One region of the Kitasatospora sp. YST-16 genome, then DNA from elsewhere that is predicted to be linked to it. Evidence: riboswitches for the same ligand, from Rfam matches in the RefSeq annotation. Region 1 holds a riboswitch; each other region holds the start of a gene.
What was found. A riboswitch is a leader RNA that binds a small molecule or an ion and turns the genes downstream of it on or off. The one in region 1 is predicted to bind cobalamin.
Positions count from the first base shown of each region.

Region 2: it holds a riboswitch for cobalamin, as region 1 does, so the genes downstream of both, metE (5-methyltetrahydropteroyltriglutamate--homocysteine S-methyltransferase) here and OU787_RS04180 (HoxN/HupN/NixA family nickel/cobalt transporter) in region 1, are expected to answer to the same signal.
Region 3: it holds a riboswitch for cobalamin, as region 1 does, so the genes downstream of both, OU787_RS24440 (cobalamin biosynthesis protein) here and OU787_RS04180 (HoxN/HupN/NixA family nickel/cobalt transporter) in region 1, are expected to answer to the same signal.
Region 4: it holds a riboswitch for cobalamin, as region 1 does, so the genes downstream of both, OU787_RS21065 (ribonucleoside-diphosphate reductase subunit alpha) here and OU787_RS04180 (HoxN/HupN/NixA family nickel/cobalt transporter) in region 1, are expected to answer to the same signal.

Region 1 is NZ_CP113837.1:908,914-913,115, forward strand. Features, by position in the region: partial or broken gene OU787_RS04175 (EamA family transporter) at 1-723, shown strand, start outside; gene OU787_RS04180 (HoxN/HupN/NixA family nickel/cobalt transporter) at 731-1,840, opposite strand; cobalamin riboswitch at 1,871-2,082, opposite strand; gene OU787_RS04185 (DUF6445 family protein) at 2,164-2,856, opposite strand; gene OU787_RS04190 (Fpg/Nei family DNA glycosylase) at 2,941-3,747, opposite strand; gene OU787_RS04195 (helix-turn-helix domain-containing protein) at 3,825-4,202, opposite strand, start outside.
Region 2 is NZ_CP113837.1:346,256-350,457, forward strand. Features, by position in the region: gene OU787_RS01635 (DUF1330 domain-containing protein) at 173-499, shown strand; gene OU787_RS34510 (MarR family transcriptional regulator) at 532-795, opposite strand; gene OU787_RS01645 (hypothetical protein) at 688-942, shown strand; gene cobF (precorrin-6A synthase (deacetylating)) at 1,002-1,763, shown strand; cobalamin riboswitch at 1,832-2,069, shown strand; gene metE (5-methyltetrahydropteroyltriglutamate--homocysteine S-methyltransferase) at 2,214-4,202, shown strand, end outside.
Region 3 is NZ_CP113837.1:5,385,740-5,389,941, reverse strand. Features, by position in the region: gene OU787_RS24455 (helix-turn-helix domain-containing protein) at 1-46, opposite strand, end outside; gene OU787_RS24450 (VOC family protein) at 158-526, opposite strand; gene OU787_RS24445 (MarR family winged helix-turn-helix transcriptional regulator) at 590-1,048, shown strand; partial or broken gene OU787_RS34875 (hypothetical protein) at 1,102-1,212, shown strand; cobalamin riboswitch at 1,404-1,534, shown strand; gene OU787_RS24440 (cobalamin biosynthesis protein) at 1,566-2,504, shown strand; gene OU787_RS24435 (cobyric acid synthase) at 2,626-4,176, shown strand.
Region 4 is NZ_CP113837.1:4,578,793-4,582,994, forward strand. Features, by position in the region: gene OU787_RS21060 (ribonucleotide-diphosphate reductase subunit beta) at 1-92, opposite strand, end outside; gene OU787_RS21065 (ribonucleoside-diphosphate reductase subunit alpha) at 92-2,506, opposite strand; cobalamin riboswitch at 2,680-2,806, opposite strand; gene OU787_RS21070 (GNAT family N-acetyltransferase) at 2,898-3,392, opposite strand; gene OU787_RS21075 (helix-turn-helix domain-containing protein) at 3,668-4,202, shown strand, end outside.

The sequences.
Region 1 (4,202 bases):
CCGCCGCGGTGCTCGCGGTGGCGGTGACCGCCACCGGCGGGTGGGGCGGGGCCGGGCCTCTGGTACGCGGTGCCGGCGGGCGTGATCGGGCCGTTCGCGCTGCTGGCGTTCTACCGGGCACTGGCGCTCGGGCCGATGGGCGTGGTGTCGCCGCTGGCCACCGTCGGCGTGCTGGTGCCGATCGGGGTGGGCCTGTTCCTCGGCGAACGGCCGGGCGCCGTCCAGGGGTCGGGGATCGCGGTGGCGGTCGCCGGGGTCGCGCTGGCGGGCGGCCCGCAGCGCGGCGGGCCCGCGGTGGGGCGGCGGGTGCTGGTGCTGACGCTGGGCGCCGCGTTCGCCTTCGGCGCGGTGCTGGCGCTGGTCGCGCACGCGGGGGCGGGCGGCGCGCTGCTGCTGACGCTGTGCGCGCAGCGGCTGACCAACGCGGTGGTCGGCGCCGGGATGCTGGCCGCGCAGGCCCGCCGGCAGTCGCTCGAACTGCGGGCGGGCCTGCGCGAGTTGCCCGCGCTGACCGCCGTCGGGGTCGCCGACGTGGCCGCGAACGGCCTGTACGCGGCCGCCTCCTACCTGGGGTCGGTGGCGGTGGCGGCCGTGCTGGCCTCGCTCTACCCGGTGGTCACCGCGCTGATGGCGCGCGGCCTGCTGAAGGAGCGGCTGCTGCGGGTGCAGGTGCTCGGCGCGGGCCTCGCGGTGGCCGGGACGCTGATCCTGGCCACCGGTTGACGCACCGTCAGGACGCCCGCGCGAACGTCCGGGAGCGCTTGGCGATCCGCCAGTAGCCGATCGCGGCGGCCCAGACCACCACGAACAGGCCGACGATCACGAAGCCGACGTTGTCCAGGCTGAGGCCGGCGATCCAGCCGGTGACCGGGTCGGCCAGGTCGAACTTGTCGTGCAGCACGGCGACCAGCTCGATGGTGCCGATCACGAAGGCCACCGCGATCGACAGCCCCGTGATGGTCAGGTTGTAGTACACCTTGCGGACCGGGTTGGAGAACGCCCACTGGTAGGCGAAGTTCATGAACGTGCCGTCCAGCGTGTCGAACAGGCTCATCCCGGCGGCGAACAGCAGTGGCAGGCAGACCACCGCGTACCAGGGCAGCCCGGAGGCCGCGCCGGAGCCCGCCATCACCATCAGGGTGACCTCGGTGGCGGTGTCGAAGCCCAGGCCGAGCACCATGCCGACCGGGAACATCTGGCCGGGACGGCTGATCGAGCGGGTGGCCCGGTTCAGCAGCCGGGCCAGGAAGCCCCGGGCCGCCAGGTGCTTCTCCAGCTCGGCCTCGTCGTACTGGCCCTCCCGCATCGCCCGGAACACCCGCCAGATGCCCAGCAGGGCGACCAGGTTGAGCGCCGCGATCAGGTAGAGGAAGGCGCCGGACGCGGTGGTGCCGACGGTGCCCAGCACCCGGTGGGTGGTGGAGTCCTCGTCCATCAGGGTGCCCGCCAGCGCCGCGCCGCCGGCCACCAGGGCGGCCATCAGCACCACCATCGAGGAGTGGCCGAGGGCGAACCAGAACCCGACCGAGACCGGGCGGCGGCCGTCCGCCATCAGCTTGCGGGTGGTGTTGTCGATCACCGCGATGTGGTCGGCGTCGAAGGCGTGCCGCATGCCCAGGGTGTACGCGGTGAGGCCCAGGCCGACGCCGAACACCTGGGTGCCGACGGCGTAGTGGTGCGGCGCGACCAGGAACAGCAGCGTCCCGAACGCCACCGCGTGCATGGCCAGGATCACCGCCATCAACCCGGCCGTGCGCAGGGTGTCCTCGCGCCGCCAGCGGAAGGAGGGAAGGGGGGAGCCGGGATTGTTCCCGGGCAGGGTCGATTCGGGCGCGGTCATCCGCGTTCACGCTCCAGCACCTCGTGGATCACTTCGTGAGATGCCGTGGCCGGTCTCCTGGCTGACGGGGTGTTGCGCGCCGGCTCCCGGCCTTCCCGGCCGCGAGCGGCCAGTGGCACGGGGTGGGAGCCGACGACTCCCCGATCACAGTGGCGAGGGCCGCTCCGGACTCCTGCGACCGAACACTCTCGTGACGGTCGCAGTGCACCGGCTTCCCGAACACCACGGCCCGCCCACCGTAGGCCCGGCGCGGGTGCGGCGGCAAGGGCGCGTCCGGTCCGGTGGCGTAGATCACGCCTGGTCAGGGCCGCGCTGACGGAGGGTCAGGCCATCCAGAAGAAGACGCAGGTCATCCGCTTCTCCGCCAGCGTCGCCCCGTGGTACTCGGTCGCGGTGTGGATCAGGTTGGCGGTGTAGAGCAGCAGCCGGTTGTAGCGGTGCGGGACGGCCAGGTCCTCGGTGAAGGAGTCCGGCGGGACGAAGCGGGTGCCGAGGGCGTCCACCAGGTTGTTGTGCGGGGCGACCACGCTGTTGCCGCCGAGCCGGCCGCCGGGCAGGCTCTGCCGGTAGAAGCTGGTGCCGCAGCGCTTGGGGACGGTCGGGTTGAGGTAGAGCACGGCGGCGTAGCGGCACAGCGAGCGCGAGTCGGTGTGCGGGCGCGGCTCGCACTCCCCCGCGCCCACCACCTGCACGCAGTTGTGGTTGAAGGTGCCGCCCTCGGCCTCGCCCAGCGCCCAGATCCGCTCCGCGCCGGTGGCCTCCCGGACCAGCTTCTCGACCTGCGCCAGCTCCTCCGGCTCCAGCCCGGGCATCGCCCGCAGGCCCGGCCAGGACTCCGGCCGGTGCGGGTAGCCCTCGTCCCAGTCGGTGCGCGCCAGGTGCCGGGCGCGCACCGCGTCCGGGTCCGGGAGGACGTCGTCCAGCACCCAGTAGTCACGGCCCCGGGTGGGCTTGCGGTACGGCAGGACCGGGAGCGCCGGGGTGGGACGCGGCCCCTGGAACGGGAGAGCGGGCATGGCCCCGACAATAGGAGCGCCGTTCCGGGGCCTCGCCCAAGACCGGGTCAACCTTGCGTCAAGGCTTGCCGTGGTGACGGGGCGTCAGGACTGCTGGCAGCGCGGGCACCAGAACAGGTTCCGGGCCGCCAACTCCTCGGTGCGGACCGGGGTTTCGCAGACCAGGCAGGGCTGGTCGTGCCGCCGGTAGACGTACACCTCGCCGCCGTGGTCGTCCACCCGCGGCGGGCGGCCCATCGCCTCCGGGGTGTGCTCGGGGCGGACGGTGTCGATCCGGCCGGCGGCCACGCCGTCGCGCATCAGGGCCACCAGGTCCGTCCAGATCGCGTCCCACTCGGCGCGGGACAGCTCGCGGCCGGGGCGGTGCGGGCTGATGCCGAGCCGGAACAGCACCTCGGCGCGGTACACGTTGCCGACGCCGGCCAGCACCTTCTGGTCCATCAGCAGCGCGGCGACCGTGCTGCCGCTGCGGGAGATCCGCTGCCAGGCCGCGTCGCCCGCCTCGCCGGGGCGCAGCGGGTCGGGGCCCAGGCGGCGGTGGACGGCCGCCTTCTCGGCGGGGGTGAGCAGCTCGCAGGCGGTCGGGCCGCGCAGGTCGGCGTAGCCGCTGTCGTTCACCATCCGCAGCCGGACCTGGCCGACCGGCGCCGGGGCCTCGCCCGCCCCGAAGTCGTACTTCCCGTACAGCCCCAGGTGCACGTGCAGCCAGTGCTCGCCGAAGCCCAGGAACAGGTGCTTGCCGTGCGCCTCCGCCTCGTCCAGCACCCGCCCGTCGATCAGCGCGGCCCCCTCCGCGAAGCGCCCCTGCGGGCTGGACACCCGCACCGGGCGCCCTCCGAACAGCTCGTCGTTCTCCCTGGCCAGGCGGTGGATCACATGCCCCTCGGGCACCGGCGGTCAACTCCTCGGTCGTGGTGGTGGCGAGGAGTCCATTCTCCCAGGCCGCTCGGACAGCCCGGGCCGCCGCCTCAGAGGGCGGTGGCGGCTTCGCACAGGGCGGCCAGCTCGGCCAGCGCCAGGGCGGTGAAGTCCTGGCCGGGGCGGGCGGTCCAGGCGGCGAGGGCGGTGCGCAGGGCGAGCAGGGCGAGCTCGGCGGTGAGGCCGGCGGCCGGGTCGGGGGTGCCGCGCTCGCGCAGGGCGGCGGTGAGGGCGGTGGCGAGGGCCTCGCGCTTGAGCAGCTCGCGCTCGGTCAGCTCGGGGTTGGCGGCGACCACCTGCTGGCGCTCGCGGACGGCCCCGTGGCGCTCGGCGGTGAAGGCGCGCTCCCCGGCGGCGGCCAGCGCGGCCTCGACGGCCTGCCGCGGGCCCGCCCCGGGCGGGGTGGCGGCGACCGCGTCGGTGAGCAG
Region 2 (4,202 bases), 560 kb from region 1:
CCAGCCGCCGATCAACAGATGATCAACAGGGACGGACGCGAGTGGGGGCGCCGGTACGACCGGTGCGGCCGCGCGGGTCTGCCGATACGTGACTGATTCGGCCGCCCGCCCTCGCCGCCTACCGTCAAAGACGTCAGCCGGAACACCCCACGACACCCCACGGGAGCAGCAGATGACCGCCTACGCACTGGCCCAGGTCCACTCGGTGGAGTTCGGCCCCGACATCGTCGAGTACCTCGAGCGCATCGACGCCACCCTGGACCCCTTCGGCGGACGGTTCATCGTCCACGGCGGCAAGTCCGAGACGGTGGAGGGCAGTTGGGGCCAGAGCGGCACGATCGTCATCGAGTTCCCCGACTACGCGCGGGCCCGCGCCTGGTGGGACTCGCCCGCCTACCGGGAGATCCTGCCGCTGCGCACCCGGCACATGGTCGCCGACATCGTCCTCATCGAGGGCGTCCCGTCCGGCTACCGCGGCGCGGACTCGCTCAAGCACTGACCCCGGCTCCGGCGGCGCCCTCGGCCACCGGCCTACCCGGAGCCGGAGCCGGAGCCGGTATCGGAGCCGGCGTCGGTGTCGGGGCGGCGTTCCACCAGCTGCCGGTCCACCAGCTGGTCGAGGACGGCCACGATGTTGCAAGCGTCCATGGCGACGAGTTCGGCCAAGAGCCGCTGGACCGTGTCGCCGTGCCGGTCCAGGGCGACCAGGACGGCGTACTGACCCTGGGTCAGCCGGCGCTCGCCGAGGAAGGTCGTCCAGGAGCGGGCGGTGAGGGAGCCCAGGCGGGCCAGCAGGAAGCCGGTGCCGCGTTCGAAGGCCGGTCGGCTGCCGCGTTCGGCGTTGAAGACCTGCAGGCGGCCGGGCCGGGCGGGCCGGCGCCGGGCGAGGTGGAGGGCTGGGCGTTCGGCGCGGGCGCCCGGCCGGGCATCTCCGCGCCCTGATCCACCCTGCGGCGGGCGCGGTGCGGGGGCGGGCGGCGGCGGAAGGCAGAATCGCGGGTATGCGCACTCTTCTCGTCATCGGCATCGGCGCGGGCGACCCCGACCACCTCACCCTGGAGGCGGTCAAGGCGTTCGGCCGCACCGACGTGTTCCTGCTGCTGGACAAGCCCGCCGAGCGGCAGGACCTGATGCGGCTGCGGCGGGACATGATCGCCGAGCACGGCCGCCCCGGACACCGGGTGGTCGAGCTGGTCGACCCGGCCCGGGACCGCACCGCGGCGGCGTACGCCCAGGCGGTGGAGGAGTGGCGGGAGCGGCGGGCGGACCTGGTGGAGCGGGCGGTGGTCGAGGAGGTGCCGGACGGCGGGACGGGTGCGCTGCTGGTGTGGGGCGACCCGGCGCTGTACGACAGCGTGAGTGCCGTGCTGGACCGGATCCTGGCGCGCGGGCGGACGGAGTTCGCGTACACGGTCGTCCCCGGCATCAGCAGCGTCTCCGTGCTGGCGGCCCGGCACCGCACCACGCTGACCCGCACCGCGCGGCCGGTGCGGATCACCACCGGGCGGCGGCTGGCGGCCGAGGGTTTCGGGCCCGGCGCGGAGGACACGGTGGTGATGCTGGACGGGCAGGCCGCGTTCGCGGAGATCGACCCCGCGGGCGTGCACATCCACTACGGCGCCTACCTGGGCACCGGGGACGAGATCCTGGTCGCCGGTCCGCTGGCCGAACTCGCCGACCGGATCGTCGAGTTGCGGGAGGAGGCGCGCGAGCGCAAGGGCTGGATCATGGACAGCTACCTGTTGCGCCGCACCGACGGCTGACCGGCTCCCGCCCGACCCACGGACCGGGCGGATCCCGGACTTCGCGCCGGAATCCGTCCGGCCCGTTCTAGACTGGCGACGCGACTGGTTCGCCCCGTCCGCCAGGCGGGGCGTCGTAAGAGGGAACCCGGTGACGCCTTGACTGGCCAGTCCGGGACTGCCCCGCAGCGGTGAGCGGGAACGACCGCCGTCATACGCACTGGGCCCGGGAGGGCTTGGGAAGCGACGGCCAGTAGGTGCCCGGGAGGCGTCAACTCCCCGGGTGTGCCCGCGAGTCCGAAGACCTGCCCGTTGCCCGGGTGCGACCCGTTCGCGTCCGGTAGCCGGTGACCTCGAGGGCGGGTCGGCACGGACACCAGGCGGGCCGCACCGGCCTCCGCCCGGTCTCGCCACCCCCGCGCGCCCTCCTGTGCACCGGTTCCAGGATCAAGGCTCGCGAGGAGAGTCCCCTTGACTACGACGTCCGTCGCCGCGGCGACCGTCCACGGATACCCCCGCCAGGGCGGGAACCGGGAACTGAAGAAGGCGATCGAGGGCTACTGGAAGGGCACCGTCACCGCCGACGCGCTGCGCTCCACCGCCGCCGACCTGCGCTGCGCCAACTGGCGGCAGCTGGCCGGGGCCGGGATCACCGAAGTCCCCACCGGTGACTTCTCGTTGTACGACCACGTGCTGGACACCACCGTCGCCGTCGGCGCCGTCCCGCCCCGGCACCGGGACGCGTACGCGGCCGACCCGCTGGCCGGCTACTTCGCGATGGCGCGCGGCACCCAGCAGGCGCCGCCGCTGGAGATGACCAAGTGGTTCGACACCAACTACCACTACTTGGTGCCCGAGTTGGGGCCGGGCACGGTCTTCGCCGCCGACTCCGCCAAGCAGGTCGGCGAGCTGCGCGAGGCGCTCGGCCAGGGCTACCGGGCGCGCCCGGTGCTGCTCGGCCCGGTCACCTACCTGCTGCTCGCCAAGCCCGCACCCGACGCACCGTCCGGCTTCGAGCCGCTGACCCTGCTGGACCGGCTGCTGCCGGTGTACGCGGAGCTGCTGGCCGACCTGCGGGCGGCGGGCGCCGAGTGGGTGCAGCTCGACGAACCCGCGCTGGTGCAGGACCGCAGCCCGGCCGAACTGAACGCCGCCGCCCGCAGCTACCGGGACCTCGGTGCGCTGACCGACCGCCCGAAGCTGCTGGTGGCCTCGTACTTCGACCGGCTCGGCGAGGCGTTGATCACCCTGGCCAAGGCCCCGGTCGAGGGCCTGGCGCTGGACTTCACCGGACCGGCGGCGGGCAACCTGACCGACCTGGCGGCCGTCGGCGGCCTGCCCGGCAAGCGGCTGGTCGCGGGCGTGGTCGACGGCCGCAACGTGTGGATCAACGACCTGGAGAAGTCTCTCGCCACCCTGGGCACCCTGCTGGGCTTGGCCGACACGGTGGACGTCGCCCCCTCCTGCTCGCTGCTGCACGTCCCGCTCGACACGGCCGCCGAAAGGGAGTTGGACCCGCAGATCGGTCGCTGGCTGGCCTTCGCCCGGCAGAAGGCCGCCGAAGTGGCGCTGCTGGCCCGCGCCCTGCGCGACGGCACCGGCGCCGTCACCGCCCAACTCGCCGCCAACCGCGCCGACCTGGCCTCCCGTACCGCCTCCCCGATCACCCGCGACCCGGCCGTCCGGGCCCGCGCCGCGGCCGTCACCGAGGCCGACCTTCGCCGCGGCGCCCCCTACGCCGTCCGCGCCGAAGCCCAGCGCGCCCGGCTCCAGCTGCCGCCGCTGCCCACCACCACCATCGGCTCCTTCCCGCAGACCACCGAACTGCGCACCGCCCGCGCCGAGTTGAACGCCAGGCGGATCGACGCGGCCGACTACCGCAAGCGGATGGAGGCCGAGGTCCGCGAAGTGATCGCCTACCAGGAGCGGGCCGGGCTGGACGTGCTGGTGCACGGCGAACCCGAACGCAACGACATGGTGCAGTACTTCGCCGAACAGCTCACCGGCTACCTCGCCACCCGGCACGGCTGGGTGCAGTCCTACGGTACCCGCTACGTGCGGCCGCCGGTGCTGGCGGGCGACATCTCCCGTCCGCAGCCGATGACCGTCGACTGGTACCGCTACGCGCAAGGCCTCACCGACCGCCCGGTCAAGGGCATGCTGACCGGTCCCGTCACCATGCTGGCCTGGTCGTTCGTCCGCGACGACCAGCCGCTCGCCGACACCGCCCGGCAGGTCGCCCTCGCCCTGCGCGACGAGGTCACCGACCTGGAGGCCGCCGGCGCCGCCGTCATCCAGGTCGACGAGCCCGCGCTGCGCGAGACCCTGCCGCTGCGCCGCGCCGGGTGGCCCGCCTACCTGGACTGGGCGACCGACGCGTTCCGGCTCGCCACCTGCGGGGTGCGCGCCGACACCCAGGTGCACACCCACATGTGCTACGCCGAGTTCGGCGACATCCTG
Region 3 (4,202 bases), 4.5 Mb from region 1:
GGGAGAACGGCACCGGCGCGGGGGCCGGCGGCTGTCTGCGTCGCATGCCTGCCGACGCTAGGCGCGGGGGGCGGTCGGGCCACAGCCGCGGATGGCACGAAACGGGGGCGCGGCCGGGGCGGGGCGGTTGGGCGAACCGACGACCGGGGCGGGCGGGTCAGGCGCGGTCGTGGAGGGTGATGTGGTAGCCGTCGGGGTCGGCGAAGGTGAAGGTCCGGCCGAAGGGGCCGTCGACCGGTGCGGAGACGATGGGGTGGCCGTCGGCGGCGAGGGCGTCGTGGACGGCCTGGACGTCGGTGGCGTGCAACCAGAGCGCGGTGCCGAGGCCGGGCCGGGCGGCGGAGTCGAGGTCGGTGCCGGGGACGAGGTCGCGGAGGGCGAACGCGATCGGCCGGGTGGTGAAGACGACGGCGTGCGGGGGGCCGGCCGGCGAGCGGACCAGGCCGAGGTAGTGCCGGTAGAACGCCTGCGCGGCGTCGAGGTCGCGGACCTGCAGCGAGATGAAGTCGGGGCCGGTGACGGGCATGGCGGTGTTCCTCTCCTCTGTGTCAGATTCCTGACACGGATCAACGTATGTCAGACTTCTGACATGAGTCAAAGCGGCGGCGGCATCGATCTGGACACCTCACTGGGCTACCTGCTGAAGGAGGCTTCGAGCGTCCTGCGCTCGGCCATGGAGGAGGTGCTGCGGCCGCTCGGCATGACCGTGACGCACTACTCCTGCCTCGAACTGCTGGCCCAGCGGCCGGGCATGTCGAACTCCGAACTGGCGCGCGGCGCGTTCGTGACCCGGCAGTCGATGAACGTGCTGCTCCAGCACCTGGAACGGGAGGGGCACGTGGTCAGGCCCGCGGCGGCGCCGGTCGGGAAGGCCCTGCCGGCCCGGCTCACGCCCCGCGGGCGGCGGAGCCTGGAGAAGGCGAGCGCGGCGGTCCGCTCGGTGGAGGTCAGGATGCTGGCCGGGATGACCGCGGCCGAGCAGGCGGACGCGCTCCGGAGCCTGCGGAGCATGATCCACTCCCTGCGCGGGGGAAGTGCCGACGGCTGAGCCGGCGGCGCCGATCGGGTCCTCGACTGCCGCTGGGACAAGGCCGGTTGAGGATGCGGCGGCGACGGGAGGGAGGAGACCGGCTGCGGGGCGACGGCCGTGGACGACGGCGAGCGCGGCGGATCACCACGCCGGTGCACGGCGTCCGGTCCCGGGAGGCGGTGGCCTGGCAGAACACCGCGTACAACCAGCCGTCTCACCCGGGCTTCTTCTCTCGGCGACGGCGTGCCGACCGCGCCGCGGCCCGCCGTGCACCCGCCCTGACCTGGCACCTTGCCCCGCGGTGGCCCCGGTGGCCGCATGTGACCAACCACTCCACCCGCTCGGTTGACTGCCCCGAACCGGGCGTGGTGGGATCTTCGGGCCAAACGGAGGCAAGCAGAGGAAGCCGGTGCGAGTCCGGCGCGGTCCCGCCACTGTGACCGGACCACCCCGCGCGGGGGTGACCGGAAGTCAGGAGACTCTGGCCCCCGTTCCGTCGATCCAGGGCGCGGACCCTGAGTGAGGACACGACGCCATGGGGGCTGCCCCGTACCTGGTGGGCGCGGCCGCGGGATACCTCGCGGACGCCCGGCTCGGAGACCCCCGGCGCGGACACCCCGTCGCCCTGTTCGGCACCGCCGCGGCCCGGCTGGAGCGCCGCCTGTGGCGCGACCACCGCGGGGCCGGGGCGCTGCACACCGCGCTCGCCGTCGGCGCGGTCGCGGCCGGGGCGGCGCTGGCCGTCCGGGCCGCCCGGCGCTCCCCCGTCGCCACCGGGGCGCTGGCCGCCGGGGCCGCCTTCACCGTGCTGGGCGGGACGTCGCTGACCCGGGAGGCCACCGCGATCGGGCGTTCGCTGGCGGACGGCGACCTGGCCGCCGCGCGCGAGCGGCTGCCGCACCTGTGCGGGCGCGACCCCTCGGGCCTGGACGAGCAGCAGGTGGCCCGGGCGGTGGTCGAGTCGGTCGCCGAGAACACCGCCGACGCGGTGGTCAACGCCCTGGTGTGGGGCGGCGTCGCAGGCGTGCCGGGGCTGCTGGCGTTCCGGGCCGTCAACACGCTGGACGCCATGGTCGGGCACAAGTCGGCCCGCTACCGGCGCTTCGGCTGGGCCGCGGCCCGGCTCGACGACGTCGCCGGGTGGCCGGGGGCGCGGCTGACCGCGCTGCTGGCCGTCGCCGCGTCCGGCGCGCCCGGGCGGGCCTGGCGGGTCTGGCGGCGGGACGGCTCCGCGCACCCGAGCCCCAACGCGGGCCAGGCGGAGGCCGCGTTCGCGGGGGCGCTGGGCGTGCGGCTGGGCGGCACCCTGCGGTACGGCGAGCGGGTCGAGCACCGGCCGGTGCTGGGCGCGGGCCTGCCGCCGGTCGGCCCGGCCGACATCGAACGGGCCTGCCGCCTCTCGCGCCGGGTCGGCGCGCTCGCGCTGGCGGCCACGCTGGCCCTGCGGGCGCTGGGCGGACGGCGACGCAGGTGACCCCGCCGCGGTGCGGGCTGATGGTGCAACTGACAGTGATGGCACGGGACTTCGGCATGCCGCCGTCCGCCGCGTGCGGTTCCGCGAGCCCCGGTCGGGGCGTCTCGAAAGGAGTTCGCCGGTGAACGGCGCGCTGCTGGTGGCCGGTACGACCTCGGACGCCGGGAAGAGTGTGGTGACGGCGGGGATCTGCCGCTGGCTGGCCCGGCAGGGGGTGCGGGTGGCGCCGTTCAAGGCGCAGAACATGTCGCTGAACTCGTTCGTGACGGTCGACGGGGCGGAGATCGGGCGGGCGCAGGCGATGCAGGCGCAGGCCGCCGGGGTGGCGCCGGAGGCGGCGATGAACCCGGTGCTGCTGAAGCCGGGCGCGGACGGGCGCAGCCAGGTGGTGCTGCTGGGGCGGGCGGTCGCGGAGGTCGGGGCGCTGGACTACCGGGAGCGCAAACCGGTGCTGCTGGAGCGGGCGCTGGAGTGCCTGGCGGACCTGCGCTCGCGCTTCGACGTGGTGGTGTGCGAGGGCGCGGGCTCCCCGGCGGAGATCAACCTGCGGGACCGGGACATCGCCAACATGGGCCTGGCTTCGGCGGCCCGGCTGCCGGTCGTGGTGGTCGGGGACATCGACCGCGGCGGGGTGTTCGCGTCGATGTTCGGGACGCTGGCGCTGCTGTCGCCGGACGACCAGGCGCTGATCGCCGGCTGGTTCGTCAACAAGTTCCGCGGTGACGCCCGGCTGCTGGCGCCGGGCCTGGAGATGCTGCGGCAGCTGACGGGGCGTCCGGTGCTGGGGACGTTCCCGATGCTGCCGGGCCTGTGGCTGGACGCGGAGGACTCGCTCGGCCTGGCGTCGGTGGCGTCCCGCCCGGCGGCGGGCGGGCCGGCGGGCGCTCAGGTGCTGCGGGTCGCGGTGGTGCGTTTCCCCCGGCTGTCGAACTTCACCGACGTGGACGCGCTGGCCCAGGAGCCGGGCGTGCTGGTGCGCTGGGCGACCCGCCCCGAGGAGCTGGCGGACGCCGACCTGGTGGTGCTGCCCGGCACCCGGGCCACCGTCGCGGACCTGGCCTGGCTGCGCGCGCAGGGCCTGGCCGGGCCGCTGGCGGCCCGGGTCGCGGCGGGGCTGCCGGTGCTGGGGGTGTGCGGCGGCTACCAGATGCTGGGGCGGGAGATCGTCGACGCGGTGGAGTCGAAGTCGTCCGGCCCGGTGGCCGGCCTGGGGCTGCTGCCGACCCGGGTGGTGTTCGGCGCGGACAAGGTGCTGGCCCGGCCGTCGGGGGTGGCGCTGGGCGAGCCGGTGGAGGGCTACGAGATCCACCACGGCGTGGTGGCGGTCGAGGGCGGCGAGGTGTTCGTCGCGGACGCCGCCGGGCGGGCGCTGGACGGCTGCCGGAGCGGCTCGGTGTGGGGCACCACCTGGCACGGGCTGCTGGAGAACGACGCGTTCCGCCGGGCGTTCCTGGCCGAGGTGGCCCGGGCCGCCGGGCGCTCCTTCGTCCCGGCGCCGGACACCTCGTTCGCCGCCGCTCGCGAGCGGCAGCTCGACGCACTGGGCGACCTGGTGGCCGAGCACGCCGACACCGACGCGCTGTGGAAGCTGATCGAGAACGGGGCACCGGCGGGTCTGCCGTTCGTGCCGCCCGGGGCCCCGGCCCCGCTGGAGAGGGGAAGTGCCAAGTGACCGAGGCCCGTTATCCGTTCACGGCG
Region 4 (4,202 bases), 3.7 Mb from region 1:
TACCGGTCGTAGAACGACGGGTAGCGCATCGGACGCAGCGTCAGCTCGAAGCCCGGGTCGAGCAGCATCTTCTTCTGGTCTTCGGAGCTCATTACTGGCAGGCCTCGCAGGACTCGGGGTTCTCCAGCGAGCAGGCGATGGCGTCCTGCTCGGCCTGGGAGAGGGAGGGGGTCTGCACCGGGACGGGGGCGGCGGTGCGGGCGGCTCCGGACGCGGCCTGGGCGATCCGGGTCGCCGGGCGGGAGCGCAGGTAGTAGGTGGTCTTCAGCCCGACCTTCCAGGCGTAGGAGTACATCGAGGAGAGCTTGCCGATGGTCGGCGCCGCCATGAACAGGTTCAGCGACTGGCTCTGGTCGATGTACGGCTGCCGGGCTGCGGCCAGGTCGATCAGCGCGCGCTGCGGCAGCTCCCACGCCGTGCGGTACAGCGAACGGACCTCCTGCGGCAGCCAGTTGAACTCCTGGATGGAGCCGTTGGCGTCGCGCAGCGCGTCCCGGGTGGTCTGGTCCCAGACGCCCAGCTCCTTGAGCTCGCGCACCAGGTACGGGTTGACCTGGAGGAACTCGCCGGACAGGGTCTCGCGCTTGAACAGGTTGGAGACCTGCGGCTCGATGCACTCGTATACGCCGGCGATGGACGCGATGGTCGCGGTCGGGGCGATGGCGAGCAGCAGCGAGTTGCGCAGGCCGACCTCGGCGATCCGGGCGCGCAGGGCGTCCCAGCGCTCGGCCCACTGCGGGTTCGCGGACTCGAAGTGGTCGACGTGCAGCTGGCCGCGGGCGGCCCGGGTCTCGCCGTACGCCTCGTGCCGGCCGAACTGCTCGGCCAGGTCGGCGGAGCGCTCGTACGCGGTGAGCATGATGCGCTCGGCGATCAGGGTGGAGAGGGCGACCGCCTCGGCGGAGTCGAAGTCGATCCGCAGCTGGAAGAAGACGTCCTGCAGGCCCATCACGCCCAGGCCGACCGGGCGCCAGCGGGAGTTGGACGTCCCGGCCTCGGTGGTCGGGTAGAAGTTGATGTCGATCACGCGGTCCAGGAAGGTCACCGCGGTGCGGACGGTGGCGTCCAGGCGGTCCCAGTCCATCGCGTTCAGCAGGTCGGCGGCGGTGGCGCCGGGGGCGACGTGCGCGCCCAGGTTGACCGAGCCGAGGTTGCAGACCGCGGTCTCCGAGTCGTCGGTGACCTCCAGGATCTCGGTGCACAGGTTCGAGGAGTGCACCGTGCGGCCCGGCAGCGCGGTCTGGTTGGCGGCCCGGTTGGAGGCGTCCTTGAAGGTCATCCAGCCGTTGCCGGTCTGCGCCAGGGTGCGCATCATCCGGGCGTACAGGGTCTGCGCGGGGATGGTGCGCACGGCCTTGCCCGCCAGCTCGGCCTTCACGTACGCCTCGTCGAACTCGGCGCCCCACAGGTCGACCAGCTCCGGCACGTCCGCCGGGGAGAACAGCGACCAGTCGGCGTTGGCGTTGACCCGGCGCATGAACTCGTCCGGGATCCAGTGCGCCAGGTTCAGGTTGTGGGTCCGGCGGGCCTCCTCGCCGGTGTTGTCGCGGAGCTCCAGGAACTCCTCGATGTCGGCGTGCCAGGTCTCCAGGTACACGCAGGCCGCGCCCTTGCGCCGGCCGCCCTGGTTGACCGCCGCCACGGAGGAGTCCAGGGTGCGCAGGAACGGCACGATGCCGTTCGACTGGCCGTTGGTGCCGCGGATCAGCGAGCCGCGGGAGCGGATCCGCGAGTAGGACAGGCCGATGCCGCCGGCGTGCTTGGACAGCCGGGCGATCTGCGCGTACCGGTTGTAGATCGAGTCCAGGTTGTCCAGCGGCGAGTCCAGCAGGTAGCAGGAGGACATCTGCGGGTGCCGGGTGCCGGAGTTGAACAGCGTCGGGGAGCTGGTCAGGTACTCCAGCCGGCTCATCAGGGTGTACAGCTCGGCGACCTCGCGCACCGACTCCTCGGTCGTCCCGACCGCCAGGCCCGCCGCCACGCGGAGCAGGAAGTGCTGCGGGGTCTCGACCACCTTGCGGGTGATCGGGTGGCGCAGCAGGTAGCGGGACTGCACGGTGCGCAGGCCGAAGTACTCGAAGCGGTCGTCGCCCGCCTCGTCCACCAGCGAGTCGAACAGGTCGGCGTGCTGCGCGACGAACGCGGCGGTGGCGTCGCCGATCAGGCCCTCGGCGTGGCCCACGGCCACCGAGGAGGAGAACGAGGTGACCTGCTGGGTCGCGGCCTCGTCGCGGATCTCCAGCGCCAGCAGGCGGGCGGCCAGCTTCGAGTACTGCGGGTCCTCGGCGATCATCGACGCGGCGGCCTCCACGGCCAGCCCGCGCAGCTCGGCGAAGTCCGAACCGGCGTGGCGGCCGCGCAGCGCGGCGGCGGCGACGTGGCCGGGGTCCACCTGGGGGAGGTCGGTGCTGCGGTCGGTGAGCAGCCGGAGCAGCGCCGCACCGGGATCGGTGAAGGCGTCGGCGGATCCCTGGGACGGCAGGGTGACTGAGGCGGCGACGGTCAAGGCGCACTCTCTCCTGTGGCGGCGGCGGACGTGGCTCGGGTGTCCGGGACCGCACGCGGCCAGGGGAGGGCAGCACGAAGGAACGAGAACGCGTTCCGGCGCGCCGAAGACCACCCCCGGTCCGCCCGCGAGACCGGACGGCAAAGCTGTGCTGCATGGCGTCTGCGGGGATGCCGTGTCGCACACCGTCGGCAGGTCCTCGGACTGCGCGGGCGTCGCTGCAGCCCGCTCACCGTTGCGGGGCAGTCCCGGACTTCCACCGGGTTCCCCTGCGTCGACAGCGAGAGTGAGCATACATGTTGTGGTGGCTGGATCTGGAAGCACCAGATGTAGTAGCGCGTGTCGCGTCGGCGGCGCCGCGCGTAGACAACGAAACTGCCCGGGAACCGCCTCAGAACCGCATCGTGTAGACCCACAGGTCCATTCCGGGCGCCGCCGACCAGTCCCGCCCGGGGGTGCGGACGAAGCCCAGCGCGTCGTAGATCCGGTGCGCGGCGGTCATCGACGGCCGGGTGGAGAACGCCATCCCGGCCAGTCCGAGTTCCCGGCTGCGCCCGATCGCCGCCGCCACCAGCGCCCGGCCGACGCCGCGGCCGCGGGCCGCCGCGCCGACCGCGAGCATCCGGATCTCGCCCTCGCCGGGCCCGGCGACGTCCGCCCACGCGGTGCCGCCGGGCGCGAAGGTCACGCAGCCGAGCACGGCTCCCGCGTCGTCGACGGCGACCAGGAGCTCGGCCTCCCGGTCGCGGCGGGCGGTGTCGCGCAGGAGGCCGACGTACGGGGAGTCGGGGCGGGTGTGGCCGTCGCCGACGAAGGCCTCGACGCTGACCTCCCCGGCTCCGGCGAGGTCGCGCTCCAGGGCGCGGCGGACGGTCGGGGAGTGCATCCGGACAGTGTGCCGGACGGCCTCCGGCGGGGATCGGCCAGGTCCGGGTCGAAGGGGTAGCCGGTCGGCCGGTGCACGGCGTCGCGGCCGGTCCGGCCGTTGCGGTCCAGGTCGCGGCCGACCAGGACGCCGAGGAGTCCGAAACTGCCGATGAGGCCCAGCAGGGCGAGCGCGGTGGTCATGCCTCCACTGTCCCGGCGGGCCGGGGCCGCCACGAGTGGCAGGAACGCACCATTGCCACGAAATCCTGCCACTGCCATCCTGGCCCGATGCGGATGCTGAACAACGTCGCCGTCGTCGTGCTGGAAGAGATCCACCCCTTCGAACTCGGGGTGGCCTGCGAGGTGTTCGGCCTGGACCGGAGCGAGTCCGGCCTGCCGGTCTACGACTTCGCCCTGGTCGGCGACCGCCCCGGCCCGATGCGCACCCACGCCGGCTTCACCGTCGACGTCCCGCACGGCCCCGAACGGATCGCCGAGGCCGACCTGGTGATCGCCACCGCCACCGGCATCCGCACCCACTACCCCGAGGCGCTCTGCGCGGCGCTGCGGGCCGCCCACGACCGCGGCGCCCACCTGCTGTCGATCTGCTCCGGCAGCTTCCTGCTCGGCGCGGCCGGCCTGCTCGACGGCCGCCGCTGCACCACCCACTGGCGCTACGCCGACCTGATGGCCGAGCGCTTCCCGCTGACCACCGTCGAACCCGGCGTGCTGTACGTCGACGACCACCCGGTGATCACCTCGGCCGGCACCGCCGCCGGCATCGACGCCTGCCTGCACCTGGTCCGCAAGGTGCAGGGCGCCGAGGTGG